DNA from 4 places in the Streptomyces sp. NPDC006335 genome. Region 1 is predicted to be linked to each of the others. Evidence: riboswitches for the same ligand, from Rfam matches in the RefSeq annotation. Region 1 holds a riboswitch; each other region holds the start of a gene.
The links. Region 1 has a riboswitch for cyclic di-AMP ahead of ABZ098_RS07530 (NlpC/P60 family protein). Riboswitches for the same ligand answer to the same signal wherever they lie in the genome.

Region 1 (7,778 bases):
CGTCAGCTCCCCGCGTGCGCCTGTCGTGGCCCGTGAGGCGCGATCGCCGGCGCCCCCGAGCACCGCTCGTTCCTCGGCCGACAGCTGGGACATCAGTCGGCGGGCCGCGCCCAGTTTGCCGGTGATCGTCCTCTTGTGGCGCTCCAGCTCGGCCTGACGCGACTTCAGCGAGGCCAGCTCGATGTGCGCGGCCCCGCGGAGCTGCTCGATGTCCCGCAACTGCCGGCGTACGTTCGCCACGGAGGCGGCCTGGCGGGCACCGGCTCGTTCGGCGAACTCGGCGCTGTCCAGGTACCGGTCGGGGTCGTCGGTCAGCGCCAGCTGCATCGCCGGGTCGAGGCCGCCGCCGCGGTACTGCGCCGCGGCCATCGAACCCAGCGCGTCCCGGGCCTCGTTGAGCTGTTCCGTCCTTCGGGCGGCCTCGTCCCGCAGCCTGTCCAGGCGGGTCTCGGCGGCCTCCGCCTTCTCCTTCGCTCCGTTGTACTTCTCGGTGGCCGCCTCGGCCTCCTGGTACAGCCGGTCGACCTTCGTCCTGACCTGCTCCGGTGTGAGCTGCGGCTCGGCATGTCCGATCCCGTCGAAGCCCGTCGCGGTCGCCGCCCCCGCGAGGGCGATCGTCGCTGCCGTACGGACCGTATGGCCGCCGGCCGAGCGGCTGCGGGGCTTGCGGTGCGCTGCCACGTGGACTGCACGTCCTTTCGTACGTTCGTCCGCCCCGGGCTCGGGACGTACGAACGCCAGGGGGGAGCGGCCGTACGACCGCCCGGGGCGGTGTGCGCGTCCGGCGACGGCCTGCACAGGGGGAGCGGGCCGCCGCCGGACCTTCTCGGCGGTGGTGGCCGACTGCCGCCCCTGGCCCGGGCGGCGGTGGGGAGCCGGTCACCTGGTGGAGGACGCTAAACCTGACCGTGTCCGGGAGGTAACGCGTTGTGCGGAACTGCCGCCAGGGGACCGCCGGGTGACCGAAGGTGACCGTGCCGCCGGGGCGGCGCAGTCGACTTCACGCGGTGCGCTGACCGAAGTCGGAATTCAGGGACGCGCGGCGGGTGCGGAGTGCTATGGGTCGCATATATGCAAGATCTACGCGAGGGGCCGGTGCGCACGCCCCCGCGGCCCCTGAATAAGCTCCGGCCTCATGGACGTACTCATCCATCTCTTCGTCGGCCTGCACATCATCGGCATCGCCTCGCTGCTCGGCGGCTTCCTCACCCAGATGAAGGGGATGGGTCAGGGCACCGCCCGGTTCGTCCCCGCGATGCTCCACGGGGCCGCGACGATGCTGGTCACCGGGGTGATCCTGGTCGGCCTCAACCAGGCCGACGACCAGCACGTCAACAACATCAAGATCGGCATCAAGCTGGCTCTGCTGATCGTGATCCTCGGCCTCGTCTATGTGAAGCGGGACGACGAGAAGGTGGACAAGAGCCTGTTCGGCCTGGTCGGCGCGCTGACCACGGCCAACGTCTTCATCGCGGTGCTGTGGACCTGACGGCTGCCCGGACGGAGTGACGGGCACCGAGGGCGGCGGTCGCCGCCACGGCCGTCAGGGCGCCCGGCCCGAGCCGAGCCGGGCCGCCAGGGTGGGACGAGGGGGACGAGGGGTCAGGCCGGGCGGACCACGCTGTGGATCGCCGACTCGCCGTCGTAGTAGATCGACTCCTCGCGGACGTACGCGCCCGGCTTGGGGGCGTGGATCATCATGCCGTTGCCGATGTAGAGGCCGACGTGGCTGATGTCGTCGTAGAAGAAGACCAGGTCACCGGGCTGCGCGTCGGCCAGGGAGACCGTGGTGCCGGCGTTGACCTGGTCGTAGGTGACGCGCGGGAGATCGACGCCGGCGGCCTTCCAGGCGGCCTGGGTGAGCCCTGAGCAGTCGTAGGAGTCGGGGCCGGTGGCGCCCCAGACGTACGGCTTGCCGACCTGCGCGCGGGCGAACGCGAGGGCCTTGGCGGCCTTGGTCGCGTACGTGGAGTCGGCCGGCGCGGACGTGGTCGGCGTGGACGTGCTCTCCTGCGGGGCGGTGGCCTCCTGCGCGGCCTTCTCCGCCGCCGCCTGCTGCTGCGCCAGCTCCGCCGCCTTGCGGGCCGCCTCCTGCTGCTTCCGCTTCTCGATCGCCGCGAGGCGCGCCTTCTCCTGGGCCGTCAGCTCCGACAGCAGCGCGCGGGCGCCGGCGAGCTTCCGCTGGACGGTCGCCTTGGCGGTCTTCAGGTCGCTCTGCGTCTCGGTGAGCGTCTGAAGGCTCTGGGAGGCCTCCTGGCGCTTCTTCATCGTCGCGGACTGCTCGGAGACGTAGTCGTCGACCGCGCCCTTCTGGCGGCTCGTCAAGCGGCCCATGAGCTGGGTCTGGTCGAAGTAGTCCTGCGGGGTGTCCGCGAGCAGGAAGGTCGCCGTGTCGGGCGCGGCGGCGCCGGTGCGGTACTGGGCCGCGGCGAAGGAACCGAGTTCCTCCCGCGCCTCGTTGAGCCTCTGGGTGCGCTGGGCGACGTCGTCGAGGAGCGTGTCGACCTGCTTGCGCTGCTTGGCCGTCTTCTCCTTGGCCGCGTTGTAGGTGTCGGTCGCCGACTCGGCCTGGCGGTAGAGGTCGTCGACCTTCTTCTCGACCTCTTCGAGACTCGGCTTGTCATCGGCCGGCGCGGCGTTCGCCGACTGGGACAGCAGGGCCACGGAGGTGAGGGCGGCCGTCGCGAGGGCCGGGGTCCGTATGCCTGCTACGCGCGTACCGACGGGACGCGACTTGCGGTGCGACGCCAAGGGAGGCGACTCCTTCCGTGCTCCGCCTACCGGGTTAGCTGTCGGGTTCGGGCGGGAAGGGTTGCCCTACGGCGCTCCCGTGGGCGGGAGTCGGCCGATTCACCCCGGGTTCGGTGGGTCCCCGGCTCCGGGCGCGCGGCGGCGCTGCGGACTCGGCGGAGGCCGTGCGGCCCGGCGACGTTCGCCGGAGGGGGTCGTACGGCCTGCCGGGAACGGTAGCCAACTGGTGTGGCCCCTGTGAAGGTTGATGTTCGATATGCCCGATACATTTTCGTGACCTTCGTCCCGGGCGCCGCTCCGCGTGGCCGATCCGTAGTGATCTGTGCTGACGCGGGCTGTTTTCGCTGGTCCGATGCCTTCTGTCTGCATTGCGGGTCGGCTCGCGGCAGGCTGCCGCGCGCGGCCCCACCGCTAGGCGGGTGGGTCCGTCCTCCTCCAGCAGCACGGCAAGGCGCGACCGCGCTCCTACCCGACGGCAAGCTGTCGTGACCAAGGTCTCGCACGGCAAGTGTGCGCGTGAAGGTTCGCTCCCGAGGGCGTCGCCCTCGCTCTACGGCGATGAGGCCTGGTCGGGAGCCGCCCGTGGCGGGCATGGCGGAAGGGCGGGGAGTCGGCCGGAGGCTCGGTGCGGAAGATCGTCGGGGTTTCGGTTCGGGTGGATGTTCTCGGGGCGGCGGCGGGCTGTCAGTGGGGCACCCTAGACTCGGAGAGCGATGAGCAGCCTCTTTGACGACAGCTTCCTGGCGGACCTCCAGGCCCCTCGCGGGCATGGGGAGGAGCCCCCGCCGCCGCCCGAGGACGACCACGTACCGGAACCCGTTCCGGACGATCTGTTCGGTGGGAAGTTCGACGTGCCCCCGGACCGGGACGCCTACTACCGCGACGGCGCCCCGCGCCCGGTGGTGGACCCGGCCGCCCTCCTGGAGGGGCTGAACGAGAACCAGCGCGCGGCCGTCGTGCACTCCGGCACCCCGCTGCTCATCGTGGCCGGCGCCGGTTCCGGCAAGACCCGGGTGCTCACCCACCGCATCGCCCACCTCCTCGGCGAGCGCAATGTCCACCCGGGCCAGATCCTCGCGATCACCTTCACCAACAAGGCCGCGGGCGAGATGAAGGAGCGCGTCGAGCAGCTCGTCGGCCCGCGCGCGAACGCGATGTGGGTCATGACCTTCCACAGCGCCTGCGTGCGGATCCTGCGCAGGGAGTCGAAGAAGCTCGGCTTCACCTCGTCCTTCTCGATCTACGACGCCGCCGACTCCAAGCGGCTCATGGCCCTGGTCTGCCGCGACCTGGACCTCGACCCCAAGCGCTACCCGCCGAAGTCCTTCAGCGCCAAGATCAGCAACCTGAAGAACGAGCTGATCGACGAGGAGGACTTCGCCGCCCAGGCCGCCGACGGCTTCGAGAAGACCCTCGCCCAGGCCTACGCCATGTACCAGTCGCGGCTGCGCGAGGCGAACGCCCTCGACTTCGACGACCTGATCATGACGACGGTCAACCTGCTCCGGGCGTTCCCCGATGTCTCCGAGCACTACCGCCGGCGCTTCCGGCATGTCCTCGTCGACGAGTACCAGGACACCAACCACGCACAGTACGCGCTGGTCAGGGAGCTGGTAGGGACCTCCGAGCACCCGGTGGACGTACCGCCGAGCGAGCACGACCTGCCGCCTGCCGAGCTCTGTGTCGTCGGTGACGCCGACCAGTCGATCTACGCCTTCCGCGGCGCGACCATCCGCAACATCCTCCAGTTCGAGGAGGACTACCCCGACGCGACGACGATCCTCCTGGAGCAGAACTACCGCTCCACCCAGACGATCCTCACCGCCGCCAACGCGGTCATCGAGCGCAACGAGTCCCGCCGCCCCAAGAACCTGTGGACCAACGCGGGCGCGGGCGCGCGCATCACCGGCTATGTCGCCGACACCGAGCACGACGAGGCGCAGTTCGTCGCCGACGAGATAGACCGCCTCACCGACGCGGGCGACGCGAAGGCCGGCGACGTCGCCGTCTTCTACCGCACCAATGCCCAGTCCCGTGTCTTCGAAGAGGTCTTCATCCGCGTCGGCCTGCCCTACAAGGTCGTCGGCGGGGTCCGCTTCTACGAGCGCAAAGAGGTCCGGGACGTCCTGGCCTACCTGCGCGTCCTCGCCAACCCCGAGGACTCCGTACCGCTGCGACGCATCCTGAACGTCCCCAAGCGGGGCATCGGCGACCGCGCCGAGGCGATGATCGACGCCCTGTCCCAGCGCGAGAAGATCAGCTTCCCGCAGGCGCTCAAGCGCGTCGACGAGGCGTACGGCATGGCCGCGCGCTCCACCAACGCCGTCAAGCGGTTCAACGTGCTGATGGAGGAGCTCCGTACGATCGTCGAGTCCGGCGCGGGCCCGGCGACGGTCCTGGAGGCCGTCCTCGAACGCACCGGTTACCTCGCCGAGTTGCAGGCCTCCACCGACCCCCAGGACGAGACCCGCATCGAGAACCTCCAGGAACTCGCCGCAGTGGCCCTGGAGTTCGAGCAGGAGTCCGGCGAGGGCGAGGAGACCGGCTCGCTCTCCGACTTCCTGGAGCGGGTCGCGCTCGTCGCCGACTCCGACCAGATCCCCGACGAGGACGAGGACGGCTCGGGCGTCATCACCCTGATGACCCTGCACACCGCCAAGGGCCTGGAGTTCCCGGTCGTCTTTCTCACCGGCATGGAGGACGGCGTCTTCCCGCACATGCGCGCCCTCGGCCAGACCAAGGAGCTGGAGGAGGAGCGGCGCCTGGCGTACGTCGGCATCACGCGCGCGCGTGAGCGGCTGTACCTGACCCGGTCCTCGCTGCGCAGCGCGTGGGGGCAGCCGTCGTACAACCCGCCCTCCCGCTTCCTGGAGGAGATTCCGGCGCAGCACGTCGACTGGAAGCGCACGGGTGCGACCGCTGCTCCCGCGGGGCCGGTCTCGGGGGTCGCCGCGTCGCTGTCGTCGTCCCGTTCCCGTTCCTCGGCGTCGGGGGCTTCCGGCTTCGCGACCCGCAGGACCTCGGAGAAGCCGGTGGTGTCCCTGGCCGTCGGCGACCGCGTCACCCACGACCAGTTCGGTCTCGGCACGGTGGTCGGGGTGAAGGGCACGGGCGCGAACGCCGAGGCGACGATCGACTTCGGGGAAGCGAAGCCGAAGCGGCTGCTGCTGCGGTACGCGCCGGTGGAGAAGCTGTAGCTCCGAAAAGGGCCGGAAGTCCGGAAGGGGGCTGGGCCCGAGGAATTACGTCGGGTCCAGTCCGTGGCTGCGCAGCCACGGCAGGGGGTCTATCGCCGAACCGCCCGCCGGGTGCACCTCGAAGTGCAGGTGCGGTCCGGTCGAGTTGCCGGAGTTGCCGGAGTAGGCGATCGGGTCGCCGGCCTTCACCGTCGTACCGGAGGCGACGCGGTAGCTGGAGAGGTGGCAGTACCACGTCTCCGTGCCGTCCTTCGCGGTCACGACCATCATGTTGCCGTACGCGCTGTTCCACTGCGTCCGCACGGTGCCGTCGGTCGCGGCCATCACCGTCGTGCCGTACGACACCGGGAAGTCGATGCCGGTGTGGACGGACATCCAGTTGACGCCTGACTGGCCGTAATAGGCGCTGAGTCCCCGCTGCGCGACCGGAAGCGCGAACTTCGGGCGCAGCCGCTCCTTGCGGGCCGCCTCCTCCGCCGCCTTCCTCTTCTCGGCCACCTGCTGGGCCTTGAGGTCGATACGTTCCTGCGTACGGCTGGCGCGGTCGGCGAAGTCGTCGGCACCGGCCGCGAGGCTCTCGAGCTGGGTGTCCAACTTGTTGTTCGCGACGGCCGGCTTGACGGCGCTCGTGTCGGCGAGGGTCGTCGAGGTGTCCTTGTCGTCGCCGGTCAAGGTGCCGACCGAGGCGGCGGCGATCCCGGCGACGCCCATGACACACGCCGAGGGGACGGCGATCGTCAGCAGCGCGGAGCGCTTGGCGGGCATACGGCGGCGGGAGCGGCCGGCGTTGCGCGCGGCGACGCGGGAGCCGGGGGCGGGCGCCGAGGCCTGGGGTGCCTCTTCCTGGTCGTCCAGGAGCGGGGCGTCGGCGTCGTGGACGGCGGGCATCTCGCCGGTGTCCGTGCCGCCGTTGTCCGTGCCACCGGTGTCCCCGGTGGCGTTCGACTCGCCGTCGTGCGAGGTGTGTTCGGCGTAGGCGTCGCCGTAAGGATTCGCCTCGCCGTACGCGTGGCTCTCGTCGTAGGCGTGGGTCTCGTCGTACCCGGCCTGCTCGAAGGTGGCCGTCTGCTGCGGGTCGGCCGCCGTGCCGTCGGAGTTCCACTGCGTGGCGTCGTACGCCCCGGTGTCGAAGGCCTGCGTGCCCCATTCCCATTGCTGGGTCTGGTCGGCCGGGCCCGCGGACTGGTCCGGCTGCTGCCAGGAGCTCGCGTCCCACTGTCCGCTGTGGTCGGCACTGCCGCCCTGCGGGGGGATCGCGGCGAGCTGCTGGTGGTCGGCGCCCCACTGCGTGGCGTCGTACGCGCCGGTGTCGTAGGCGGCGTGGTGCTGGGCCGCGTACATGTCGTAGTTCAGGGTCTGGTGGCCGCCCGTGCTCCACGTCGAGGCGTCGTACGAACCGGTCGCGTCCCCCGGCATGTTGCCGAAGAGCGGGTCGGTCTCGAAGGTGCCGGTGGTGTGTGTACCGGTGGCGTCCTGGGTACCCGCGGTGCTGAAACCGGTGGCGTCGTAGCCGCCGAACGTGGTGAGGTCGCCGTACTGGGCCTCCTGGGTGCCGTACGACGCATAGTGCGACGAGTCGGCGTCGGAGGCCGGAGCCGGGGTGGTCATGGTCCCCGACGGGTGACGGTCGTTCACCAACTTCTCTTTCGCCTCGACAACAGGGGCTGCCAGAGCAGTGCGGCGACTGTACCCGGCGGTATGCGGGCGCGACAATCTTCAACTGGTTTCGGGCGCGCAGGAAACGGGCATTCGGCCGTGTTTCGGGGGACTGCGGGCGGGACCTTGGCCCTGTGTTCGAAGCTTGTTCGATGGCGGTCCGGCCTCCGGTGG
Region 2 (7,778 bases), on a different contig from region 1:
GCGAGGTCGAGAGCGGCCTCGATGTCGGCCCGCATGGCGGTGATCTGCGCCTCGGTGGGCGGGTCGCTGACCGCGCCGTCCCGCACCAGGTGCCGCTCGGTCATCCGCACACAGCCGATGTCCACGGACCGTGCGGCGCGCACATGGTCGTCGCCTACGACGAACTCCGTCGACCCGCCGCCGATGTCCACCACGAGGTAGGGCCTGTCCAGGTGGTCGCTGCCCTTGAGCTCCCTGGTCGCCCCCGTGAAGGAGAACTCGGCCTCCTGGTCCCCGGAGATCACCTCGGGCTCGACCCCGAGGATGTCGAGGACCCCGCGCACGAACTCGTCCCGGTTCTCCGCGTCCCGGGAGGCGGAGGTGGCGACGAACCGCAGCCGCTCGGCCCCGTGCTCCTTGACCACCGCCGCGTACTCACGGCACGCGGCGAAGGTCCGCTCCAGCGCCTCGGGAGCGAGCCGCCCGGTCCGGTCGACCCCCTGGCCCAGCCGCACGATCGTCATACGACGGTCCAGATCGACCAGTTCACCGGTCTCCGGGTCGCAGTCCGCGACGAGGAGCCGGATGGAGTTCGTACCGCAGTCGATGGCGGCGACCCGGGTCACTTGGCGTCCTCCCGCTGCTCGGTGAGGGTCACGCACGCGCCCTTGCGCCACCACTCCGGCAGCATCGCGATCGCCTCGTCGCCCAGCGGGTTGACGCCCGGGCCCGCGGCCAGCGAGTGCCCCACCAGGACGTGCAGGCACTTCACCCGGTCCGGCATGCCACCCGCGCTCGGGAAGCCCTCCAGGACCTCGATGGCGTCACGGCGGGCGAGGTAGTCCTCGTGCGCGGCCCGGTACGCCTTCGCGAGCTCCGGGTCGGTCTGGAGCCGCTCCGTCATCTCCTTCATGACGCCGTTCGCCTCCAGCGTGCCGATCGCCGAGGCGGCGCGCGGGCACGTCAGGTAGTACGTCGTCGGGAAGGGCGTGCCGTCGGGGAGGCGAGGGGCCGTCTCCACCACGTCCGGCTGTCCGCAGGGGCAGCGGTGCGCGATCGCGCGCAGTCCGCGCGGCGGCCGCCCGAGCTGCTGCTTGAAGGCCTCGACGTCGGCGTCGGTGGGCTCGGTGCGCGGGGTGGAGGGCGGGGGCGTTTCCATGCCTGTCTTTCTATCGGTCTTCAGGTCTTGAGGTCTTCAGGTCTTCAGGTCTTCAGGTCTTGCGGTCGTCTCACTGGTCGGAGGCGTCGGACTTGTCGACCCCGTCCCAGACGTTCGCGTACCAGGGGCGGTCGGCCGCGCTCAGGTCGCTGCGGGACTGCTTCGCCGCGTCCGGGTCGACGACGATGAACCCCGTCTCCCCCGGCATCACATAGTGCAGCCGCTGCCGGATCTGCTGCTCCGCGTACGCGTCGTCCTGCCAGCGCGCCTTGAGGTCGCGCAGCTTCTCGACCCGCTCGGCGGCCCGCGCCTTCTCCCGCTGGAGATCGGCGATCTCGGCGCGCTGGGAGACGTACTGCCTTATCGGGTACGCCAGCGCCACCACCAGCGTGCACAGCACGAGGGCGAGCAGCGCGGCCCGGCCGGTCAGCCGGGAGCGGCGGGCCTGCCGTCTGGTCTGGGACCGGTAGACACGGGCCGCGGTCTGCTCGCCGAGCAGCCTGATCCTGGTCGTGGTGGAGAAACGGTCCCGGTCCTTCACGGCCATCGGCTCTCCGCCTCCCCTTCTACGTGCGTACGTCCCCGCACACGGTACGGGACCGGTACGGGGACGTACGTACGACTGGCTAAGGCTTGACCCCGGAAGGGCCAGCCGGTGTGTCAGCCCTTGAAGCGCGGGAAGGCGCTGCGGCCGGCGTACACCGCGGCGTCGTCGAGGATCTCCTCGATGCGCAGCAGCTGGTTGTACTTGGCGACGCGCTCGGAACGGGCCGGGGCGCCGGTCTTGATCTGGCCGCAGTTGGTGGCGACGGCCAGGTCGGCGATGGTGACGTCCTCGGTCTCGCCCGAGCGGTGGGACATCATGCACTTGAAGCCGCTGCGCTGGGCGAGCTCGACGGCGTCGAGGGTCTCGGTGAGCGAGCCGATCTGGTTCACCTTGACGAGCAGCGCGTTGGCGGCGCCGTCCTCGATGCCGCGGGCCAGGCGCTCCGGGTTGGTGACGAACAGGTCGTCGCCGACGATCTGGACCTTGTCGCCGAGCTTGTCGGTGAGGACCTTCCAGCCGGCCCAGTCGTCCTCGAACAGCGGGTCCTCGATGGAGACGAGCGGGTAGGCCGCCACGAGCTCCTCGTAGTACTCCGTCATCTCGGCGGCCGAGCGGTCCTTGCCCTCGAACTGGTACTTGCCGTCCTTGTAGAACTCGGAGGCGGCGACGTCGAGCGCCAGGGCGACCTGCTCGCCGGGGATGTAACCGGCTTCCTTGATCGCCTCGAGGATGAGGTCCAGGGCGGCGCGGTTGGACTCGAGGTTCGGCGCGAAGCCGCCCTCGTCGCCGAGGCCGGTGGACAGGCCCTTGCTCTTCAGGACCTTCTTGAGGGTGTGGTAGACCTCGGTGCCCCAGCGCAGCGCCTCGGAGAAGGACTCCGCGCCGATCGGGGCGATCATGAACTCCTGGATGTCCACGTTGGAGTCGGCGTGCGAGCCGCCGTTCAGGATGTTCATCATCGGCACCGGCAGCAGGTGCGCGTTCGGGCCGCCCAGGTAGCGGAAGAGCGGGAGGTCGCTGGCCTCGGAGGCGGCGTGGGCGACGGCCAGGGAGACGCCGAGGATGGCGTTGGCGCCGAGCGAGCCCTTGTTGTCGGTGGCGTCCAGGTCGAACATCGCCTGGTCGATCAGGCGCTGCTCGGTGGCGTCGTAGCCGACGAGCTCCGGGCCGATCTGCTCGATGACGGCGAGGACCGCCTTCTCGACACCCTTGCCCTGGTAGCGGTTCGGGTCACCGTCGCGCAGCTCGATGGCCTCGAAGGCGCCCGTGGAGGCGCCGGAGGGGACGGCGGCACGACCGGTGCTGCCGTCGTCGAGGCCGACCTCGACCTCGACCGTGGGGTTGCCTCGGGAGTCCAGGATTTCCCGGGCTACGACGACGTCGATGGACGGCACGAGCATCTCCTTCTTGGGATGTGACACGGTCCGCCGGGACCGCGGTGGGTTCTGCGAGTCCGAGCCTAACCGGCTCCGGGGGATCGGCCACCGTGTGGACCGCCCCCTGGACAGAACCGAGAGTAAATTGTTTCTGAACTGAACAAAGACCGGTCGGCGCCGGGGCATGAAAAAACCCCGCCCCGGTGCGTACGGGGGAACACGCACCGGAGCGGGGAGCCCGTGGGGGACGGGGGGTGACCCTCACGAGGCCTTCATCCTGGAGGACACGGCTGTGAGGGCCCTGTGGTTCAGCCAGGTCTCTTACTTCAGGTGCAGCTGCTGACCCGGGAAGATGAAGTCGGCGTCGTCGATGATGTCCTTGTTCAGCTCGAACAGCTTCTGCCAGCCGCCCTTGACCTTGTGCTTCTCGGCGATCGAGCTGAGGGTGTCACCCTTGACGACCTTGTACTCGCCATCGCCCTTCTTGACCTTCTTGCCGGTCGGGGTGGTGACGGTCTTCTTGGCCGCCGGGCGGTCGTTCGAGCGGGAGGCGCTCTGCTCGTCGGTCGAGCGCGTGCTGGTGCCCGAGTTCGAGGAGCTGGAGTTCGAGCTGGAGGAGGACGAGCCGCCGCTGTAGCCGGCGCTGGACAGCCCCTTGCCGCAGACCGGCCAGGCACCCTTGCCCTGGGAGGCGAGGACCTTCTCGGCCACGGCGATCTGCTGGGACTTGCTGGCCTGGTTGGCCTGCGCGGCGTACTGCGTGCCGCCGTACGCGGCCCAGGTGGAGGCGGAGAACTGCAGGCCGCCGTAGTAGCCGTTGCCGGTGTTGATGGACCAGTTGCCGCCGGACTCGCACTGGGCCACGGCGTCCCACTCGGAGGCGGTGGCGGCGGAGGCGCTGCCGGCCGCCATCAGCGGGGCGGCGATGGCGACACCGGTGACGCCGGCGAGCGCGGCGGCGCGGGTGGCCTTGGACGGACGACGGTGCTTGCCCTTGCCGGAAAACAGCATGGTGGATCCCCTCACCGACGCCTGCGAGGTGAGCTGTCGGGTTCGGGCCGGTTGAGTTGCCCGGTCGCACACCTCGCGGTGCGCGACTTAACCCCAAGCCGGTCCAGCGTGAACTGCTGGGCCCGGCACTTACCTTGGGTCCCCCGCTCCTGCCTACGGCGCTTGACGCGACGACTGTTCCCGTACGGCCGCTGGCAGGATTCGGCGTTGCGACAGACGGGGCTCGGGTTGCCGAGCGGTCACGACCGTAGACACGCGCTCGGCGGAATTTCAAAGACGATCAGGGCTTCTGAGACTCATCCCACACTTTCACCAAAGTGGACATTCGGTGCGAAGTGTGACGTGAACTCCCGCTGTTTTTCAGGTCTTTTCGACCCTATTCAGCCCCTGTGTCGAGCGTCTGACCGGCGACGATGTTGCTCGGGTCAGCTCCGATGCGGTCCTTGTTCTCGGCGTAGAGGGCACGCCATCCGCCGTCGAGGCCAAGGGAGTCGGCGATGGAGACGAGGGAGTCACCCTCCCGGACCGTGTAGGTGCGGGCGGCGTGACGGCCGGCCGAGGAGGAGGCTGCGCTCTTGGTCACATTCTCCTCGGCACTGTCGCCGCGGTGCTTGCCGGAGCCGAGGGCGCCGACGTCGACGAGGGCCGAAGAGCTGCCCTCCTGCCACGACTTGTCCGCTTCATCCTCTTCTGGACTCACTACGGGCGAGCTGTCGGAGGGCTGGGCGTCATCCTTCACGGAGCTCTCGGACTCCGAAGAGTTCTTTTTGTCCGACTTGGCGGGACTGTCGCCGCTGGAGGGAGTACCCGACGGCGAGGGCGTCGCGGACGAACCGTCCAGCGCGTCGAGCAGCCCGGAAGACTCCTCGGAGCCCGACGAGTTCGAGGAACCGGACGATCCGGACGATCCGGACGGCGAGGCAGAGGGGGTGTCGCTCCCCACGCCCGTGTCGACGTCGGCCGAGCTGGAGTCCTTGCTGAGACCGCCGAGCAGTCCACAGGTCGGCCAGGCGGCGATGCCCTGGTCCGCGAGGAGCTTCTCGGCCACGGCTATCTGCTGGTTGCGGCTGGCCAGGTCCGCCGTCTCGGCGTATTCGAGGCCGCCGTACTTCTCCCAGTTCTCCTGGGACATCTGGAGGCCGCCGTAGTAGCCGTTGCCGTCGTTGGCGCTCCAGGAGCCACCGCTCTCGCACTCCGCGACCCGGTCCCACGTGGTGCCGGTGGCGGCGCTCGCGCCGGTCGCCCCGAGCAGTGGGATCGCGATGGCGGATCCCGTCACACCGGCCGCCACGAGGAGGGCCGGAGCCTGACGGGGGCGACGGTGACGACCGTTCCCGGAGAGCATGGAGGGACCTTTCCCGAGACAGCAAGTACCGGCGCGGCGGGTGGTACGGGGCCGCGCTGGTCCGTGAACGTATAGGGATTCGATCACTTGTCACAAGTTAATGCCGCGTAGATCACGTGAAGATCACAGACTTGAGGGCGCGTCATGTTTACGCGGCACCCCGCCGGGATAGGCCGGACCCCTCGGTCGATTACCGGACGGGCGTGAACTCCACGGGCAAAGTGCGCAGTCCACGCATGATGAGCCCTCCACGCCAGCGCAAATCAGCCGAATCCACCGCGAGTTGGAGGTCCGGGAGCCGGGTGAGGAGAGTGGCGAGCGCGGTCTGGCCCTCCAGGCGGGCGAGCGGGGCACCGAGGCAGTAGTGGATGCCGTGGCCGTAACCGAGGTGCTGATTGTCACGGCGGGACAGATCGAGCACATCCGGGTCGGCGAACCGCTCCGGATCCCGGTCCGCGGCCGCGAGTACGACGAGCACCGGGTCCCCGGCCGCGATGTCCTGCCCGCCGATCCGCAGGGGTTCGGTGGCGAACCGCCAGGTGGCCAGTTCGACCGGGCCGTCGTAACGGAGAAGCTCCTCCACTCCGGTCTCCAGGAGAGCCCTCTCCCCGCCGGCCAGGGACTCCTGCAACCGGTTCCGCTGCTCGGGGTGCGTGAGCAGGGCGTAGACCCCGTTGCCGATCAGATTGACGGTGGTCTCGAAACCCGCGAAGAGCAGGATGAAGGCCATGGCCGCGGCCTCGTTCTCGGTGAGATGCTCACCGTGGTCAAAGGCGCGGATGAGCCCGGAGATGAGGTCCTCGCCGGGGGTCGGCTCGTCGGGCAGCGCCTCCCGCTTCCGGTGGATGAGGTCGGCGAGATAGCCGCGCATCTTCTTCACGGACCGGGCGACCCCGCCCCGCGGCCCGCCGCCGTGCCGGATCATCATGCCCGCCCAGTCCCGGAAGTCGTCCTGGTCCTCCCGGGGGACGCCGAGCAGGTCGCAGATCGCGTAGATGGGGAGCGGGAACGCGAAATCGTGAATGAGGTCAGCCGTGCCGGTGGCCGCGAACCCGTCGATGAGACCGTCCGTCAACTCCTGCACCCGGGGCGCGAACTCGGCGACCCTCCTCGGCGTGAACGCCTTGCTGACCAGCCGTCGGAGCCTGGTGTGGTCCGGCGGGTCGATGTTCAGCAGATGCGTCATCAGCTCCGCCTTGCGCTCCCCCGGGATACCGGTCTTCCCCTTGGCGTGCGCCGGCTCGTCGTGATGCGCCGGGTTCTTGCTGAGCCGCTGGTCGGCGAGGGCCTGCTTGGCATCGGCGTAGCGGGTGACCAGCCATGCCTCCACCCCACTGGGCAACCGCGTCCTGTGCACGGGCGCGTGCTCCCGGAGCCAGGCGTAGGCGGGGTAGGGGTTGGTGGCGAACTCCCAGGTGAAGAGGTGGGGAGGTGGGGGGGTGGGGGTTGCAGTGGGGGTGGAGGTGGGGGGAGTGAGGGGGGTGGGGGGCGCAGTGGCGGAGGTGGGGGGCGGAGTGGCGGAGGTGGGGGGCGGAGTGGCGGGGGCGGGGGGCGGAGTGGCGGGGGTGGGTGAGGGGTGGTCGGTCACTCCTTGACGTTATCGGGCGGGGTGGGGGGTGTTCTCGGGGCCGTTTCCGTCACGTGCCGAGGGCCCTCCCTCCTCCCACCGCCAGGCCCCTCCCCCACCCAACCGGCGCTACCGCAACCCCTCACCCCCTCACCCCTCCACCTCCCGAATCGCATCCCGATACACCCGTGCGGCAGCTCTCAGTGCCGCCTCCGGGTCGACGCCCTCCGCCTCGGCGCGGGTGGCCAGGGCGAGGAGTTCGTAGCCGATGCCCTCGGTGTCCGGGAGGGGGACGTCCAGGCCCGCCGTCCGCACGCGGGACGCCAGCTTGGCCGCGAGGGCGAGGCCGGGCTGGCCCAGGGGGATGCCTTCGGTCACCGAGGTGCGCTGTTTCTCTATCGCCTTGGTGCGCAGCCAGTGGGCCTTGACCTCTTCGGGGGTGTCGGCTGTTTCGTCCCCGAAGACGTGGGGGTGGCGGTGGATGAGCTTGGCGACGATGCCGCCGGCGACGTCGTCGACGGAGAAGGGGGCCTCCGGGTCCTCCTCGGCGATCCTGGCGTGGAATATGACCTGGAGCAGGACGTCCCCGAGTTCCTCGCGCAGTTCGTCGCGGTCGCCCTCCTCGATGGCCTCGACGAGTTCGTACGCTTCCTCGATGCCGTACTTGGCGAGGCCCTTGTGGGTCTGCTGGGAGGACCAGGGGCACTCTCTGCGGATGCGGTCCATGACTTGGACGAGGTCGAGGAGGCGGGCGCCGGGCAGGTCGTAGGAGGCGGGGAGCAGTTCCAGCTCGG
Region 3 (7,778 bases), on a different contig from region 1:
CCTGGACTGCGGCCGGGCACCTTGAAGTCGCGCAGGATGTCGGTCAAGACGACCAGCCCGGAGTTGTAGGCCGCTTCGTCGCCGACGTCCAAGGCGAGGAGGCTGGAGCGATCCATGGGCGGCGGGATAACTAGGGCTTCGCCGAATACCAGCTCGTAGGTGACGTCGAGGAAGTTCAGCGCGCGCAACAAGGCGCGCGGCTCGGTGAAGGACAGCGCCTCCGGCGGCGCAGGCGGCGACAGGTGGGCGGCGATATCGGCGAGGTAGAGGTCGAGGGTGTCGCAGTCCGCGGATGGCAGCGCGCCGAGTCGGCCAGTGAGGGATGTCTTGTTGAAGCGCATGCCTGGCCACTCGCGGTCGGCGATTTGAGCCATGCGCTCCAGCAGGGGACTGGTGCCGTCAATCTCCTTCAGGACGTCGCCGAGGTTCACGTCGATATCGGGCAGGTCGAAGGGGCTGTCGAGGATCCTGTCCTGCTCCCGGGTCATCTGCTGCATATACGCCAGCAGGCCACGGGCAAGATCGCGGGCCATCTGGTCATGCTGCAGGTGGTAGAGCCCCGCCATGGTCAGGTACACCGGCCCGTCGGACTGCGGGGTGAAGCCGTGCCCCCACCACCCGACGGCCCGGTAGCCGTTTGAGACCTGGTCGTGGCCAATCACAGGGAAGCTATAGAGGACCTTCGCGGCGTCGTGGCCGTGCTTTCGCATGCGGTAAGCGACGTGGAAAAAGTTCGGGAAGCGCTCGTGTTCGACGAACGTCGCCCACACGATGTCGAGGAGGAGCCGTTGCTCTTCGGTGAGCGGGTCTGTCAGGGCGGTCATGGTGTCTATCTCCAGGTGGGCAACAGACCAGAATAGAGGTGCCGCCAGTTGAGGCATAACGTGTTTCGGATCCGTGGGCACCGGCCTGGCTCGGCGTGCCTGGGACGCCCGCACGACCGGTCCTGCAGGGTGGCCCTCATTTTCATGCCGACGGGAGACTGCTGGCGCCCGGTTCGGCTTCGGTCGGGTCGGGCGCCGCTTCGTCTCCCGGGCCGGCACGTCAGGGCCCTGGTCACGCCAGATGACGGTTCGGGGCCTTCGCCCGCTCCGCGTACTCGTCCAGCACCACCACGTCCACGCCCTTGCCGGTGAGTAGTCCCGTCCCGTCCGCCGCCGCCACGAAGGTGTCCGGCTCCCGCCAGGCCGTCACCACCCGGCGTACCCCCGCGTCCAGGATCAGCCGGGCGCAGGGGGCCGGGCGGGAGGCGCGGTGGGTGCAGGGTTCCAGGCTCGTGTAGACCGTCGCGGACGGCAGCCGCGGGTCGTCGGGGGCGATCTTCGCCAGCGCCGACTCCTCCGCGTGGACGACCGGGTCGTCGCCCTCCCTGGAGTGTCCGCGCGCCAGCTCCGTGCCGTCGGCCGCCACCACCACCGCGCCCACGCTGAACGCCGTCCGCGAGGGCGGGCATCGCGTCGCCAACTCACAGGCCAGCGCGAGCCAGTGGTGGTCCGCGGCGACGGGGACCAGGCCCGCGCCGGGGGCGGTGGGCTCGTAGCGCATCAGGACCACGTCCTCGATACGGCGGGTCTCCACCAGGCGCAGCCGGCCGGGCTGGTACGCGCCCGGGCCGAAGAGGCGGGGGGCCTGCGGGCTGCCGACGAAGACGGGGGCCAGGACGAGCTGCACCTCGTCCGCCAGGCCCTGCTGGAGGAGCTGGGTGTGGATCCGGCCGCCGCCCTCCACCATCAGCCGCTCCACCCCGCGCTCCTCACGCAGGTGCTCCAGCAGGCGGCGCCAGTCGAGTTCCGGGCCCAGGGAGACCACGTCGGCCGCCAGGCCCAGCGCGCGGGCCCGCTCCGCGCCCTGGTCCGTCGTGCAGACCAGCTTGTCGCCGCCGGTGTGCCAGAAGTTCGCGGCCGGGTCCAGCTCGCCCGAGCCGCTGACCGTGACCTTGAGGGGGTACGGCGGTTTCCCGGCGGCGGTGCGGGCCGCGCGGCGCGTCTCGGAGTTCACCAGCAGGCGGGGGTTGTCGGCGCGGATGGTGCCGGCGCCGACGAGGATCGCGTCCACGGAGGCGCGGACCTCGTCGACGCGGTCGAAGTCGGCCGGGCTGGACAGGAGGAGGCGGTCGGGGCCGGTGTCGTCGAGGTAGCCGTCGAGGGAGACCGCGGCGGAGAGGAGGACGTAGGGGTGGGGCATCGGCGGGGTTCCTCTCGGAAACGGGTGCGGGAGCTTCAGAGCACTTCAGGTGCTTCAGAGCACTTCGGAGCGGCGGGGCTTGGTTCAAGTTTGAAGCAAACCTACACTGGGACCATGACGACCCGCTGGCTCAGCCCCGACGAGCAGCGAGCCTGGCGTGCGTACATCGCCGCCTCGCTCCTCCTGGAGGACACCATCGACCGGCAGCTCCAGCAGGAGGCCGGCATGCCGCACCTGTACTACTCCATCCTGGCCAACCTCTCCGAGACCCCGGAGCGCCGGCTGCGGATGACCGATCTCGCCGAGGGGCTGAAGATCACCCGGCCCCGGCTGACGTACGCCGTCGCCCGGCTGGAGAAGGACGGGCTGGTGCGGCGCGAGAGCTGCCAGTGGGACAAGCGGGGCAGCATCGCGGTCCTCACGGACGAGGGTATGGCGGTGCTGGAGCGGGCTGCGCCGGGGCATGTGGAGACGGTCCGTGCCGCGCTCTTCGACCGGCTCACCCCGGAGCAGGTGGGGCAGTTGGAGGAGATCTTCTCCAGTGTCACCGCGGGGCTCCAGGGGGAGGGCGGCCCCTCGGAGGAGGTCCCGTGGCGTCGGCGGTCGTCCCCGTCCTGTTCCTGAGCACGCGCGTGTGACGAGCGCCATAAAGTCGTTGCTTCAAATTTAAAGCATAGGGTAGGGTCTCGATCAGTAGAACTGCTTCAAATCTGAAGCAGGTATGCCTACGGACCGGAGTATCCGCATGCCCGACCTGCCCGCCGCCACCCAGCGCTCCCGCGTCCGCGTCCCGCTGCGCTTCGGGGACGGCTACCGCGTAGACGCCGAGCTCGTCACCTTCCACGGCCTGACCGACGGGCGCGAGCACCTCGCCGTCGTCCTCGGCGACCCCGCCCCCGGTACCGCCCCGCTGGTGCGGCTGCACTCCGAGTGCCTCACCGGCGACGTCTTCGGCTCCGCCCGCTGCGACTGCGGCCCGCAGCTGCGCGAGGCGGTCGAGCGCATAGCCGAGCGCGGTGGCGTCCTGCTCTACCTCCGCCAGGAGGGCCGCGGCATCGGCCTCTACAACAAGCTCGACGCGTACGCCCTCCAGGACCAGGGCCTCGACACCTACGCGGCGAACACCGCGCTGGGCCTGCCCGAGGATGCCCGCGACTACACGGCGGCCGCGCAGATGCTCCAGGCCCTCGGGATCGACCGGCTCGACCTGCTCTCCAACAACCCCGACAAGGCGGGCCAGTTGCGCGACCTCGGCATCGACGTCCGCGACCGGGTCCCCACCGGTGTCTTCACCACCGCGCACAACGTCCGCTACCTGCGCGCCAAGGTCCTCCAGACCCAGCACACGCTGCCGCTGGGCGAATTGACCGAACTCGGCGTCGGCTGAACGTCACCTGGGCGGTGGCCGACCCCGCTCGGTGCCGCCGCGCGGTGCCTCTGAAACACCCCTGGCGCGAACCGCCCCGCGGATGACGTATGCTGGTCACACAACGACGCGGGGTGGAGCAGCTCGGTAGCTCGCTGGGCTCATAACCCAGAGGTCGCAGGTTCAAATCCTGTCCCCGCTACTCAAGGCTCAGGGCCGGATTCCAGTTACTGGATCCGGCCCTGAGTGTTTTCGCGGCAGCGGCACGCCGTCGGCGCGCTTCGTGGCGTGATGTGACGTGCTGTGATCGGGTGAGCGCCCTCCGCACAACGACTGACACGCCGTCAACACCTGCCTGTCATCTGAGGCAAGGTCAACTCGCCCGTTTTTCGCCGTTCATGGGCCGTAAGTCCAGCGGGATTTCGTTAATGATCAAGCGGAACAGCTTGGAATCGGGCCCCCGGGTCTATTAACGTTCGATAACGCAGCGCGGTCGTCCCAGCCGTCACAAGAGACGGCTCCGTGCTCACGCGCCGAATTCCGCAAGGGAACCGGGGAACCACCACCTTGGGGTGAATCGCTCGTCAGTCCGCCGTGGCAACACGGCGGGTATACGCGCGTAGGAGACCTTCCTGCTCCGAACCCGTCAGCTAACCCGGTAGGCGAGAAGGAAGGAAAGGAGCGCGCCCACGTGGCGTCCAACCCGCCTGCCCCCGAGGCGCCGTACGTTCCGAGCGACACCCTCGTGTACGGCGGCTACCGTGCCGACGACGAGGCTCCGCTCGGCGAGTGGAACCCGACCGCGGACTCCCTCGCTCCCGTACGAGGCCGGCATCGCGTCGCCAAGCAGCGTGGCGGGGGCTTCGCCCGTAGCTCCACCGTCCTGGGCGTCGGCGTCATAGCCGCGGTCAGCGCGGGCGGGATGGCCAGCGCCAACACCGGCAAGCCGCCGGTCTCCATCTCGATGCCCGACCTGCCGAACGTGGGCTCGCTCATCTCGGACGACTCCGACACCGCCGCGGACGACACGAGCGCCTTCAGCAGCGTCGGCGCCACCAGCGCCGCCACCGCCGAGGGCACCTCGGACGCCGGTGAGGCACTGCGCTCGCGCATCCTGGCCCAGGCCGAGCTCCAGCAGGACCAGCTCGACACCAAGGCCGCCCAGGCCGTCGCGGACGCCGCCCAGAAGGAGGCCGACGCGGCCGCCGCCAAGGCGGAGAAGGAAGCCCAGGAGAAGGCCGCCGCCGCGAAGAAGAAGGCGGAGGAGGAGGCGGCGAAGAAGGCCGAGGCCGAGCGCCTGGCCGAGCTCGCCAAGCAGTACACGCTGCCGACCTCGTCGTACACCATCACCTCGACCTTCGGTCAGGCCGGCTCCCTGTGGTCCTCCGGCTACCACACGGGCCTCGACTTCGCCGCTCCCACGGGCACGCTCATCAAGGCGGTCCACAGCGGCACCATCACCGAGGCCGGCTGGGCCGGTTCCTACGGCTACCGCACGATCCTCACCCTCGACGACGGCACCGAGCTGTGGTTCTGCCACCAGTCCTCGATCAGCGTCAGCGTCGGCCAGAAGGTCGGCACCGGTGACGTCATCGGCCGCGTGGGCGCCACCGGCAACGTGACCGGCGCGCACCTGCACCTGGAGGTCCACCCGAACGGCTCGGCCGACGGGATCGACCCGGCGGCGTGGCTGCGCGGCAAGGGTCTCACCCCCTGAGGTCTTCCGCTTCCGAGGTCTTACGCGAACTCCGGCAGCCCTGACGACGTCCCCCCGACGTCAGGGCTGCCGGTGCGTCGGAGCCACTGATTCCGCTTGTTTACGAGGACTTTGCGGCCGGGTCGGAAGACCGGCGTCCGGCACGGGCGTTGACGTACGGCATGACTTCTCTTCGCAAGCTCGGCTCCTCCGGTCTCGAGGTCTTCCCGCTCTCCCTCGGCGGCAACGTCTTCGGCTGGACCGCCGACGAGGCCACCTCCTTCGCCGTCCTCGACGCGTACACCGCGGCCGGCGGCAACTTCATCGACACGGCCGACTCGTACTCGGCGTGGGTCGACGGGAACTCCGGGGGCGAGTCCGAGACCATCATCGGCAAGTGGGTGGCGGCACGCGGCAACCGCGACGACGTCGTCATCGCCACGAAGGTCAGCCAGCACCCCGACTTCCCCGGCCTGACCGCCGCGAACATCAAGGCGGCGGCGGACGCTTCGCTGCGGCGCCTGGGCACCGACCACATCGACCTCTACTACACCCACTTCGACAAGCCCGAGGTGCCGGTCGAGGAGATCATCGGCGCGCTGGACGAGCTGGTGAGGGCGGGCAAGGTGCGGGCGATCGGCGCCTCCAACATCTCCGCCGCGCGCCTCGCGGAGTCCCTCGACTTCTCCGACCGCGAGGGGCTCGCGCGCTATGCCGCCCTCCAGCCCCACTACAACCTGGTCTCGCGCGACACGTACGAGGGCGAACTCCAGGCCGTCGCCTCCCGGCAGGGCCTTGCCGCCGTCCCGTACTACGCCCTCGCCTCCGGGTTCCTCACCGGCAAGTACCGCGTCGGTACGACGGTGGAGAGCCCGCGCCAGTCGGGCGCCGGCAAGCACCTGGAGACCGAGCGCGGCCGGAAGGTGCTCGCGGCGCTCGACGACATCGCCGAGTCCCACACCGTCCCGGTCGCCACGGTCGCCCTCGCCTGGCTCGCCGCCCAGCCGACGGTCGCGGCCCCGATCGCCTCCGCCCGCACGGTGGAGCAGTTGCCGGCGCTGCTGAGGGTGGCGGAGCTGACCCTGACGGACGAGGAGCTGGGACGCCTGACGGAGGCCTCGGCCTGACCCTCCGGCACGTGGTCCTGGGCCGACCGGCGGTGCCGAGCCGTGCGCGGGCCGTCTACGTCCGGTACGGGTTGTAGGCGGGGTACGGCACCGTCGGGTGGGCCGGATACGTCGGCTGGGCCGCGTGCGGCGGGTGCGCCGGGTAGCCGTACGCCCCGTGCACCGGCCAGGGCGGCGCGGCCACCGGTACCGGCGGTGCCGTCGTGCGGGCCGCGTGGTCCAGCGCGGGGCGCGCGACGTCCCGCCGCCGCCACAGCTCGTGCAGCAACTCCCGCTCCCGTACGACGAAGTCCGCGTTCGCCCGCCCGAGCCGCCCCCGGCGTCGCAGGAACGCCAAGGACGTCGCGTACGCCTCGTACTGCGAGACCGCCCGCGCCGCGGACCGCCCGCCGAACTGCCGTCGCGCGTACTCCCGGGCCACCCGCCGTGCCCGCATCGAGCCCAGCACGTACGGCTCGGTCGGCGTCAGCCACCCGGCGAGGGCGTAGGCGGGCAGCTCCTCGCGCACGGTCCTCAGCTCCCGCTGGCGCGTCCAGATGACCAGCCAGGTCAGCAGGGCGAAGGCCGGCACCATGAACGTCGCGTACACCGCGAAGAACCCGTACTCCCCGAACGTCGACGAGCCGTTCCACATCGCGTGCATGCCCATCGCGAGCAGCAGCCCGGACAGCGGGACGAGAACCCGCCGTACGTGCTGGCGTTCCGCCGACAGGGCGGAGATGCCGAAGCCGATGCCGGTGAGGACGGTGAACAGGGGGTGCGCGAACGGTGACATCACCACGCGCACGAAGAAGGTCGCGGCGGTGACGGAGGCGATGCCGCCGTCGCCGTTGAGCTGGTCGGTGCCGAAGGCGGTGCCGAGGTAGAGGATGTTCTCGGTGAAGGCGAAGCCGGTGGCGGTGACCCCCGCTATCACCACGCCGTCGACGATCCCGGTGAACTCCCGTCTGCGGAACAGGAAGACGAGCAGGACGGCGGCGGCCTTGGCCGACTCCTCGACGATCGGCGCTATCACCGTCGCGCCGAGGGTGTCCGCGCCGGACGGGTCCGCGGTCGCCGTCGCTATCCACTTCGTCGCGAAGCTGTTGGCGATGATCGCTATCAGTGCGGCCGCGCAGGCGCCCCAGGCGAAGGCGAACAGCAGATTGCGCCAGGGGCCCGGTTCGACCCGGTCGAGCCAGCGGAACGCGGCTATGAGCAGTGGTACCGGCAGGACGGCGAGCCCCAGCCCGACCAGGAAGCCCTCGGTACCGGTCTGTTGCCGGACCAGGGCCAGGATGACGAGCCCGGACAGGGTGAGGAGCGTGATCAGCGCGCCGTAGCGCACCCACTTCCGCTGCCACCAGTGCGCGTGCCGCAGCACACCGCCACCGGTGGGGTCACCGGAGTACGTCGGATACGGGGG
Region 4 (7,778 bases), on a different contig from region 1:
CTACGCGATCGACTCCGGCAACCAGGAGCGGATCCGGGCCCGTTGGATCGTCGAGGCGGCCAACATGCCCGTCCTGCCCGCGGCGGAGGCGCTGCTGGCCGCGCGCGGGGTGACCGTACTGCCGGACGTGGTGGTCAACTCCGGGACGAACGCCTGGTGGTGGTGGACCCTGTTCGGCGACATCGGCGCGGACGCGGACGAGGCCTTCGCGCACATACGGCGTTCCATGCGCGCCCTGGTGGAGCAGTTGCTGGCGCGCGCGGAGGCGGACGGCACCTCGCCCCGGGCCGCCGCACACGCGCTGGTCGCGGACCGGTTGCCGGTGATCGCGGAGCGGTTCGGCCGGTACCGCTGACCTGGCCCGTCACGCTGTGCCGGTCGCGGGACGGACTAGGGTGACCCCGTGGCGAGAGTGCGGTTGACAGTGGCCGAGCGGCGCGAGGAGTTGCTGCGGGCCGCCATCGAGCAGATCGAGGCGCGGGGTGTGGCGGCCGTCAGGATCGCCGACGTGGCCTCGGCGCTCGGGGTGAGCAACGCCCTGGTGCTCTATCACTTCTCCACGAAGGAGAAGCTGGTCGCCGCCGCGTTCACCTACGCCGCCGAGGACGACCTGGCCCATCTGCGCAAGCTTCTCGGCCGCCGTACCAGCGCCCTGCGCCGGCTCCGGTCGGCCGTGCGCTGGTACGCCCCGACGGGCCAGGCCAAGGGCTGGCGCCTGTGGATCGAGGGCTGGGCGGTGGCCCTGCGCGAGCCGGCGCTCCAGGAGGTCACCCGCGACCTCGACAGGCGCTGGAAGGCGGCGCTCACGGAGGTGATCGCCGAGGGCGTGGCCGCGGGCGAGTTCCACTGCCCGGACCCGGAGGCCACCGCCCTGCGCCTGACCGCCCTGCTGGACGGCCTGGCCGTCCAGCTGACGTCCTACGCGGGCGCGGTGGCCAGGTACCGGGCCCAGGAGTGGGTGGACGAGGCCCTGGCGCGCGAACTCGGGCTGGACGGCACGAGTTCGGTCTAGCGGCGGAGCGTGGTCGGGCCGCCCCGAGGGACGACCCGGCCGCGCGCGCCGGCCGAGACCGGCCCGGCACCCGGCGCACCAGCACCAGCACCAGCACCAGCACCAGCACCGCGCACGGCTCAAGCCACCGGAGCGATCCGCGACTTGATGTCGTCCGGCGACAGCACGCCCTTGGCCGTCACATGGTCCCCGGAGGACTCCCCCCGCAGCCGGCGCCCGATCCACGGCACCAGGAACTCACGCGCCCAGTGCACATCGTCCCGCCGCACGTCCAGCGGCCCGCGAGGGGGTAGCGGCGGCCAGGGCTGGTCCGGGTCCGCCGGCACCTCCAGTCCCAGCACCTGTCCCGCACGGAGGGCCACACGCGTGTGGCCCTCGGGAGACAGGTGCAGCCGGTCGCTGTCCCAGGCCCGCCGGTCCTGGATGGTCTTCAGGGACCACAGGTCGAGCACCGGGCACCCGTACCGGTCGGCGACGGCCCGCACATGTCCGTTGTACGTGGCGATCTTGCCGCGCAGATGCTTGAGCACGGGCACACCACGGGTGTCGAAGCCGGTCGTGACCATGACCGTGCCGCACGCCTGCGTGAGCCGGGCGATCGCCCGCTCGAAGCGTTCGGCGACCTCGTCGGGGTCGGTGCCGGGCCGGATGATGTCGTTGCCGCCCGCACAGAACGACACCAGGTCCGGTGCCATGTCGACGGCCTGCGGAAGCTGGTCCTCGACGATCTGGTCCAGGAGCTTCCCGCGTACGGCGAGATTGCTGTACCTGAAGTCGCCCTCGGGCCGCCGGTCCGCGAGGAGTACCGCGAACCGGTCGGCCCAGCCGACGAACGCCCCGTCGGGGCCGGGGTCGCCGACGCCCTCGGTGAAGCTGTCCCCCACCGCCACGTACGACCCGATCACTGAGCTGCTGTCATTCTTCGAATCGTCTGCCACAGCCGTTCATGATTCACCTTCGAATGTGACCTACGCGACCGTAGGCAGGGCTTGACGGGCGGTGAGATAAGCCACTCCTAAAGTGTTGGCCAAACTAGGAATAGGCCTTTCATCAGTGATGTTGACGCTGCGACCGCCACACCCCGAAGTCCCGGATCCGGAAGTGGCTCCAGGTGGTCCGGAAGGCGAAGTGCCCGCTCGTGTAGGGCTGCGGGTCGGTGTAGTCGAAGACGAGCCGCCCGTTGTTCCACCACTGCACCGCGGCGCCGTCGGAGACGATCCGCACCCGGTTCGGCTCGTTCGCGACCAGCAGCGGCTCGGTGTAGTCGCGGACGAGGGGCCGCACGCCGGGTTCTCCGACATAGCGGCGCAGCCGTGTCGTGGTGTTGTAGTTGGCGCCGTAGCCGGAGTAGTACGTCTTCAGGTAGTCGTACTCCGCCAGCGCCCCGTTCCGGGGCGTGGCGAAGAGGTCGTCGGGGGACCGGACGTCGACCGCGTTCCAGAAGTTGTTCAGGTCGGACACCCGGTCGTTGACCCCGCCCGCGGACACGGGCGTGGCGGTGTACTCCAGGACGTACGGCCCTTCGAGCGGCTGCCGGAACCAGATCGTCGCACCGGCCGGCACGTCGACCTCCAGGACCCCGCGCCGTGCGGTGACCGTGCCGCCCTGCTCCAGTTCGACGGCCCAACGGCCCAGACCGTGGCGGAAGTCGTCGTGAGCGACGAGGCGGCGGTGGCGGGGGGAGGCGCTCGCGGTGGCCGCGGGGGCGAGGGCGCCCAGGGCGGCGCCGGCGGCGAGAGCCCCGAAGGCTCTGCGCGTGGTCGTCATGGGGGACGGTTCCTTCCGGGAAGGGGATGAACTCCGAAGCCGTTAGAAAGCGCTTGCACAGCAACGGAGTTCACTCTGCCGCGCCCCTCCCCCACCTGTCGACGCCTCGGGCGCGCCTGCCACAAGAACGCCACGAAGTGACCATGCGGGCGCCGACAAGCACGGTCGGCCTCCCGCTCCTGAAAAGACTCCGGAAGGCTTCTGAAGCCCTTCTGAAGACTTCTCAGGCTTCTGAAGGCTTCTCAAAAGGCTTCTGTGGGCTTCTCAAGGCTTCCGAGAAAACACCGAAGGCCGGACCCGGGGATCGGGGTCCGGCCTTCGGTGGCACAGGGAGGCATCGTCAGCCGACGGCGACGCCCTTCGAGCGGAGGTAGGCGACCGGGTCCACGTCGGAGCCGTAGTCCGGCGTGGTGCGGATCTCGAAGTGCAGGTGCGGGCCGGTCACATTGCCGGTTGCGCCGGAGAGGCCGATCTGCTGGCCCTCGGTCACGGTCTGACCGGCCGACACGGAGAGCTGGGACAGGTGGGCGTACTGGGCGTAGTAGCCGTCGTTCAGCTTGATGACGACCTGGTTGCCGTAGGCGCCGCCCCAGCCCGCGGAGACGACCGTGCCCGCGGCCACGGCCTTGAGGGAGGTGCCGGTCGGGACGACGAAGTCGACGCCGGTGTGGTAGCCGCTGGACCACATGCTGCCCGCGACGCGGTACCCGGTGCCGACGGTGGCGCCGCTGACCGGGAGGGTGTAGCCGCTGGAGCCGGCGGTGTCGGAGCTCTGGGTGGCGGTCGCCGGCTTCGAGGACGACTTCTTCGACTCCGTCTTCTCGGCCTTCGCCGAGGACGGCGCCGAGGACTGGGTCTTCGCCGTGCTCGCCTTGGCCTTCTTGCCGATCGTGAGCTTCAGACCCGGGTGGATCAACGACGGGTCGTCGCCGACGACCTCACGGTTGTCGGCGTAGAGCTTCTTCCAGCCACCGCTGACGTGCTGTTCGTCGGCGATCTTCGAGAGATAGTCGCCGACCCGCACCGAATAGGTGCGTACGGTCGGGGTCTTCGCGGAGTTCTTCTTCGCAGCCGTCTTTTCAGCGGACTTCTCGGCGGACTTCTGCGTGACCGGAAGCGACTGAACCGCTTTTTCCGACACGGACTGGGAAGTGGCGGCGTGCGCGCCGGTGGCCCCCATGAGCGGGAGGGCGAGCGCGGCACCCCCGGTTCCGGCGACGGCGATCGAGCGGGTGAAGCGCTGGGACTTCGGACGGCGGTGCTTACCCTTCGCGGGCATGGCGAATTCCTCTCCGGCGCCTGCGAGGTGAGCTGTCGGGTGCGAGCTGGAGATGCCCGGCCGCGCCGAGACGCGACTTAACCCCAAGCCTGTTCCGGGAACCGAAACAGGCGTTGATACCTGTGGGTCCCCCGCTCCTGCCGTGCACGGGTGAGTGAGTGTGGGGAATCCGTTCGGCGGCAGGATTGGGCGTCCGACCGGATCGGTGGCGAACGTAAACGAGCAAGACGCAAAGGGACAAGTGAGAGGTTGCGCGGGTATGCGTTTTTGTTGATCCCTAATGAGAATTGCCGGTCACGCTGCGTGAATCGGACGCCCTTCCCCCACACAAATCCCCTTGCCAAACCTGCGAATTACGTGAACATGACGGGCGACACACGGTCACGGGTATGACGCTCCTCACGTCACGAATTCACAGGAACCCTCATCTTGGGCGGAGTTGGAAGGAAGCCATTAATTCGGACAGAAGCCCTAGATGCGACGCAGGCGGATAACCGTGGCATCGAAGTCGCCGCGCAAGCCGGTACGAAGTCCGTGATGCAGCAGTACGCCCCCTCGGTGCACTTCGCCCGTTTCACGGCATTCGTACGTTGCTGTCGGGTCAAGTCCGCGCAGCCGCAGCGAGGGGACCGACTCGCCGTACTTCTGCGCCTGGAGCCAGGCGAGAACGACGGTCTCGTCCCCGAGGACGTACTGCACCGCGCTCAGCCCACCCCGCGGAGGCCGCAGCCGGTAGAGGTCGCCGCGCTGCACCACGGGGCGGATCTCCTTGTAGAGGTTCACCCACCGACCGGCTTCGGCCAGCTCCTCCTCGGTCCACTCCGCGAGGTCGCCGCCGACTCCGAGCACGCCGGCCATCGCGCTCACGAACCGGAACCGAAGAGAACTCACCCGGTCGTTGAGCTGGGTGTTGGGACTGTCGGTGACCCAGGCGGCCATCACCCGCGCGGGATGGATCTGGCTGAAGCCGTGCTGGATGGCGAGCCGGTCGAGCGGGTCGGTGTTGTCCGAGGTCCACACCTGGTCGGTACGGCTCAGCACCCCGAGGTCGATCCGGCCACCGCCCCCGGAGCAGGACTCGAAGGCCACACCCGGGTGAGCCGCCCGCAACCGGTCCAGGAGGGCGTAGAAGCCGCGCACATGGTCGACCCACAGGCGCTGCGGGTAGGGCTCACCGGGCCAGCCCGCGTCCGTGAAGCAGCGGTTGAAGTCCCACTTCACATAGTCGATCGGGGCCGAGGAGAGCAAAGTGTCGAGCTGCTCCCACAAGTACTCCTGGACGTCCTCGCGCGCGAGGTTCAGCACGAGCTGGTTGCGGAACTCCGTCCGCTTTCGCCCTGTCTGGTACTGCACCCAGTCCGGGTGGGCGCGGTACAGCTCGCTGTCCGGGTTGATCATCTCCGGCTCGACCCAGATGCCGAACTGCATGCCGAGCGCGCGCACGTAGTCGGCGAGCGGCTTGAGGCCGGACGGGAAGCGGTCGGGGTTGGGCGTCCAGTCGCCGAGCCCGGCCCGGTCGCTGGTCCGGGCGCCGAACCAGCCGTCGTCCACCACGAACAGCTCGACACCGATGGCCGCGGCCCGCCGGGCGAGGGTGCCCTGCTGCTCCTCGGAGATGTCGAAGTTGGTGGCCTCCCAGGAGTTGAACAGCACGGGCCTGTCCTGGTCCGCGTCCGGGATGACGTACGCCCGCTGGTAGGCGTGCCAGGCGCGGCTCGCGCCGCCGTAGCCGCCGTCGCTCCAGAGACCGGCGAAGAGGGGGGTCGTGAAGGACTCCCCGGCCGCCAGCAGGAGCAGACCCGAGTCGTCGTATCCGGCGCCGCCGGTGATCTGCACACGCGCGTCGGGCAGTTGCGCCACGGCGATCCGCCAGGAACCCGACCAGCCGAGGGCGACGCCGTAGACCTCGCCCCGCTCCTCGGTGGCGTCGGTGTCGAGCGCGACCCACGGCAGGTGCTGGTGCCCGGTGTGGCCGCGGCGGCTGCCGACGACCTTCTCGCCGTACGTGAGGGGGGTCCGCGTGAGCAGGGACTCGGCGGCCCAGCGGCCGTGCAGCTGGGAAAGCCGCCAGCCGTCCTCGCGGTCGGGCAGGGTCCAGGTGGCGGAGTCGGCGCGCAGCAGCTCGACCGGGGCCGGGCCCTGGTTGTCCAGGGTCACCCAGCGCTCCAGGACGTCGTCGCGCATCCGGTAGTGCAGCGTGATGATCAGCCCGCCGTCGCGGAACCGCAGCCGCAGTTCGTCGTCATCGGTGTCGTAGGCCTCGAAGATCCACTCGGTACCGCGCCGCTCGTCGGTGCGCACGGACAGGGCGGGGCGCGTGAAGCGGGGGCCACCCTCGACGGGGTATTCCTCGCGTCCGTCGAGCGGGGCCTCGAAGGGCCAGTACTCGGGCAGCGGGCGGACGGCGAGGGCCTCGGCGTCGGCCAGGGCGATCCTCGCCCCCCAGTGCAGGTGCAGCAGCTCGTCCTCGGCGGTGAGGTGCAGGGCGTAACTGCTGGCCGGCCCGGACAGAATCCACGTACGGCCGTTCTCGGCGATCTCCAGCATGGTGCTTCCTCACAGATCCGAACAGGTGCCAACAGGTGCACTCAGGCCCCAACATCATCAATGGCCGACAGCCCTGGCTGCAACGGCTGTGGACAAGTCATTGCCGCCCCTGTGGACAACTTCATTGCCCCAGGAACCCATGTCGTATCGTCGAGAACGTGCCCCGTCGACGAGCCGCGTCGGCGGAGCCCGGCTGGGAGGAGCCCCCGTGACGCAGCAGATCCCGTCGACCGAACCCGAACTGGCAGGTGTTCGCAACTTCCGTGACGTGGGCGGACTGCCGACGGCGGACGGACGGCGGGTGCGGTACGGAGTGCTGTTCCGCAGCGGTCACCTCGCGCACGCGACCGAGGACGACGCCGCCTTCCTGGCCTCCCTGGGCCTGCACACGATCTTCGACTTCCGCAACTCGGCGGACCAGAAGCTGGAGGGCCCCGACGTCGACCTGCCGGGCGTCACCAATGTGAACCTGCCGCTGAGCGACCCGGCGGAGGGCACCTGGTTCTGGAAGATGGTCCGCGACGGCGACATAGAGCAGCTCCGTGAGCTCCTGGGTGACGGCAAGGCCGCGGAGCGCATGATCGGCTCCTACCGCACGATGGTCAAGGAGCGCACCGCCGAACACTCCCAGGTGCTGCGCTCGCTCGCCGAGGACAGCGTGCCCGCCCTCATGCACTGCGCGGCCGGCAAGGACCGCGCGGGTCTGTCCATCGCCGTGACCCTGCTCGCCCTGGGGGTGGAGCGCGAGGCGATCATCGCCGACTACCTGGAGTCGAACGCCAAGCACCGCCGCTACAAGGTCCGCCGCACCAGCGCCTCCGCCGACGCCTACTCCCCCGAGGTCATGGAGCTGCTCAGCCCTCTGTTCGAGGCGCGCGCCGAGTATCTGACGGCGGCCTTCGAGACCATCGAGGAGACGTGGGGCGGTGTTGAGGCGTATCTGGAAGAGGGCCTCGGCCTGACCCCCGAGATCCGTGAGCGGCTGCGGGAGCGCCTGCTCGACTGAACAGTACGGCCGCTACTGCCCGGCTCCCACCTCGAAGAGGAAGTAGATGAAGGCCGCGAAGACGTGGCCGACCGCCAGGTAGATGATCAGGCGCACCCACAGGGCGCGGGGGAACTTCTCCTCCATGTCGCTCATGACGTCTCTCCAGGGGTGGGGCCCAGGCACAG

Region 2: linked by a shared signal. The riboswitch ahead of ABZ098_RS22045 (transglycosylase family protein) and the one ahead of ABZ098_RS07530 (NlpC/P60 family protein) in region 1 are both predicted to bind cyclic di-AMP.
Region 3: linked by a shared signal. The riboswitch ahead of ABZ098_RS39135 (M23 family metallopeptidase) and the one ahead of ABZ098_RS07530 (NlpC/P60 family protein) in region 1 are both predicted to bind cyclic di-AMP.
Region 4: linked by a shared signal. The riboswitch ahead of ABZ098_RS14280 (peptidoglycan DD-metalloendopeptidase family protein) and the one ahead of ABZ098_RS07530 (NlpC/P60 family protein) in region 1 are both predicted to bind cyclic di-AMP.

The regions. Positions count from the first base shown of each region.
Region 1 is NZ_JBEXQX010000002.1:339,321-347,098, forward strand. It holds gene ABZ098_RS07520 (NlpC/P60 family protein) at 1-681, opposite strand, end outside; gene ABZ098_RS07525 (hypothetical protein) at 1,136-1,489, shown strand; gene ABZ098_RS07530 (NlpC/P60 family protein) at 1,603-2,751, opposite strand; cyclic di-AMP (ydaO/yuaA leader) riboswitch at 2,760-2,919, opposite strand; gene pcrA (DNA helicase PcrA) at 3,465-5,948, shown strand; gene ABZ098_RS07540 (M23 family metallopeptidase) at 5,994-7,556, opposite strand.
Region 2 is NZ_JBEXQX010000007.1:307,948-315,725, reverse strand. It holds gene ABZ098_RS22065 (Ppx/GppA phosphatase family protein) at 1-605, opposite strand, end outside; gene ABZ098_RS22060 (DUF501 domain-containing protein) at 602-1,138, opposite strand; gene ABZ098_RS22055 (septum formation initiator family protein) at 1,209-1,685, opposite strand; gene eno (phosphopyruvate hydratase) at 1,799-3,085, opposite strand; gene ABZ098_RS22045 (transglycosylase family protein) at 3,383-4,072, opposite strand; cyclic di-AMP (ydaO/yuaA leader) riboswitch at 4,076-4,243, opposite strand; gene ABZ098_RS22040 (transglycosylase family protein) at 4,449-5,417, opposite strand; gene ABZ098_RS22035 (cytochrome P450) at 5,608-7,005, opposite strand; gene ABZ098_RS22030 (nucleoside triphosphate pyrophosphohydrolase) at 7,135-7,778, opposite strand, start outside.
Region 3 is NZ_JBEXQX010000022.1:107,517-115,294, forward strand. It holds gene ABZ098_RS39110 (hypothetical protein) at 1-824, opposite strand, end outside; gene ABZ098_RS39115 (dihydrofolate reductase family protein) at 1,057-2,184, opposite strand; gene ABZ098_RS39120 (MarR family transcriptional regulator) at 2,299-2,808, shown strand; gene ribA (GTP cyclohydrolase II) at 2,930-3,571, shown strand; tRNA gene ABZ098_RS39130 (tRNA-Met) at 3,679-3,752, shown strand; cyclic di-AMP (ydaO/yuaA leader) riboswitch at 4,072-4,230, shown strand; gene ABZ098_RS39135 (M23 family metallopeptidase) at 4,242-5,267, shown strand; gene ABZ098_RS39140 (aldo/keto reductase) at 5,429-6,373, shown strand; gene ABZ098_RS39145 (PrsW family intramembrane metalloprotease) at 6,429-7,778, opposite strand, start outside.
Region 4 is NZ_JBEXQX010000004.1:98,136-105,913, reverse strand. It holds gene ABZ098_RS14300 (Glu/Leu/Phe/Val dehydrogenase dimerization domain-containing protein) at 1-355, shown strand, start outside; gene ABZ098_RS14295 (TetR/AcrR family transcriptional regulator) at 404-1,012, shown strand; gene ABZ098_RS14290 (SGNH/GDSL hydrolase family protein) at 1,132-1,917, opposite strand; gene ABZ098_RS14285 (DUF6250 domain-containing protein) at 2,063-2,779, opposite strand; gene ABZ098_RS14280 (peptidoglycan DD-metalloendopeptidase family protein) at 3,120-4,058, opposite strand; cyclic di-AMP (ydaO/yuaA leader) riboswitch at 4,063-4,221, opposite strand; gene ABZ098_RS14275 (alpha-galactosidase) at 4,530-6,605, opposite strand; gene ABZ098_RS14270 (tyrosine-protein phosphatase) at 6,814-7,611, shown strand; gene ABZ098_RS14265 (DUF6126 family protein) at 7,624-7,746, opposite strand; gene ABZ098_RS14260 (XRE family transcriptional regulator) at 7,743-7,778, opposite strand, start outside.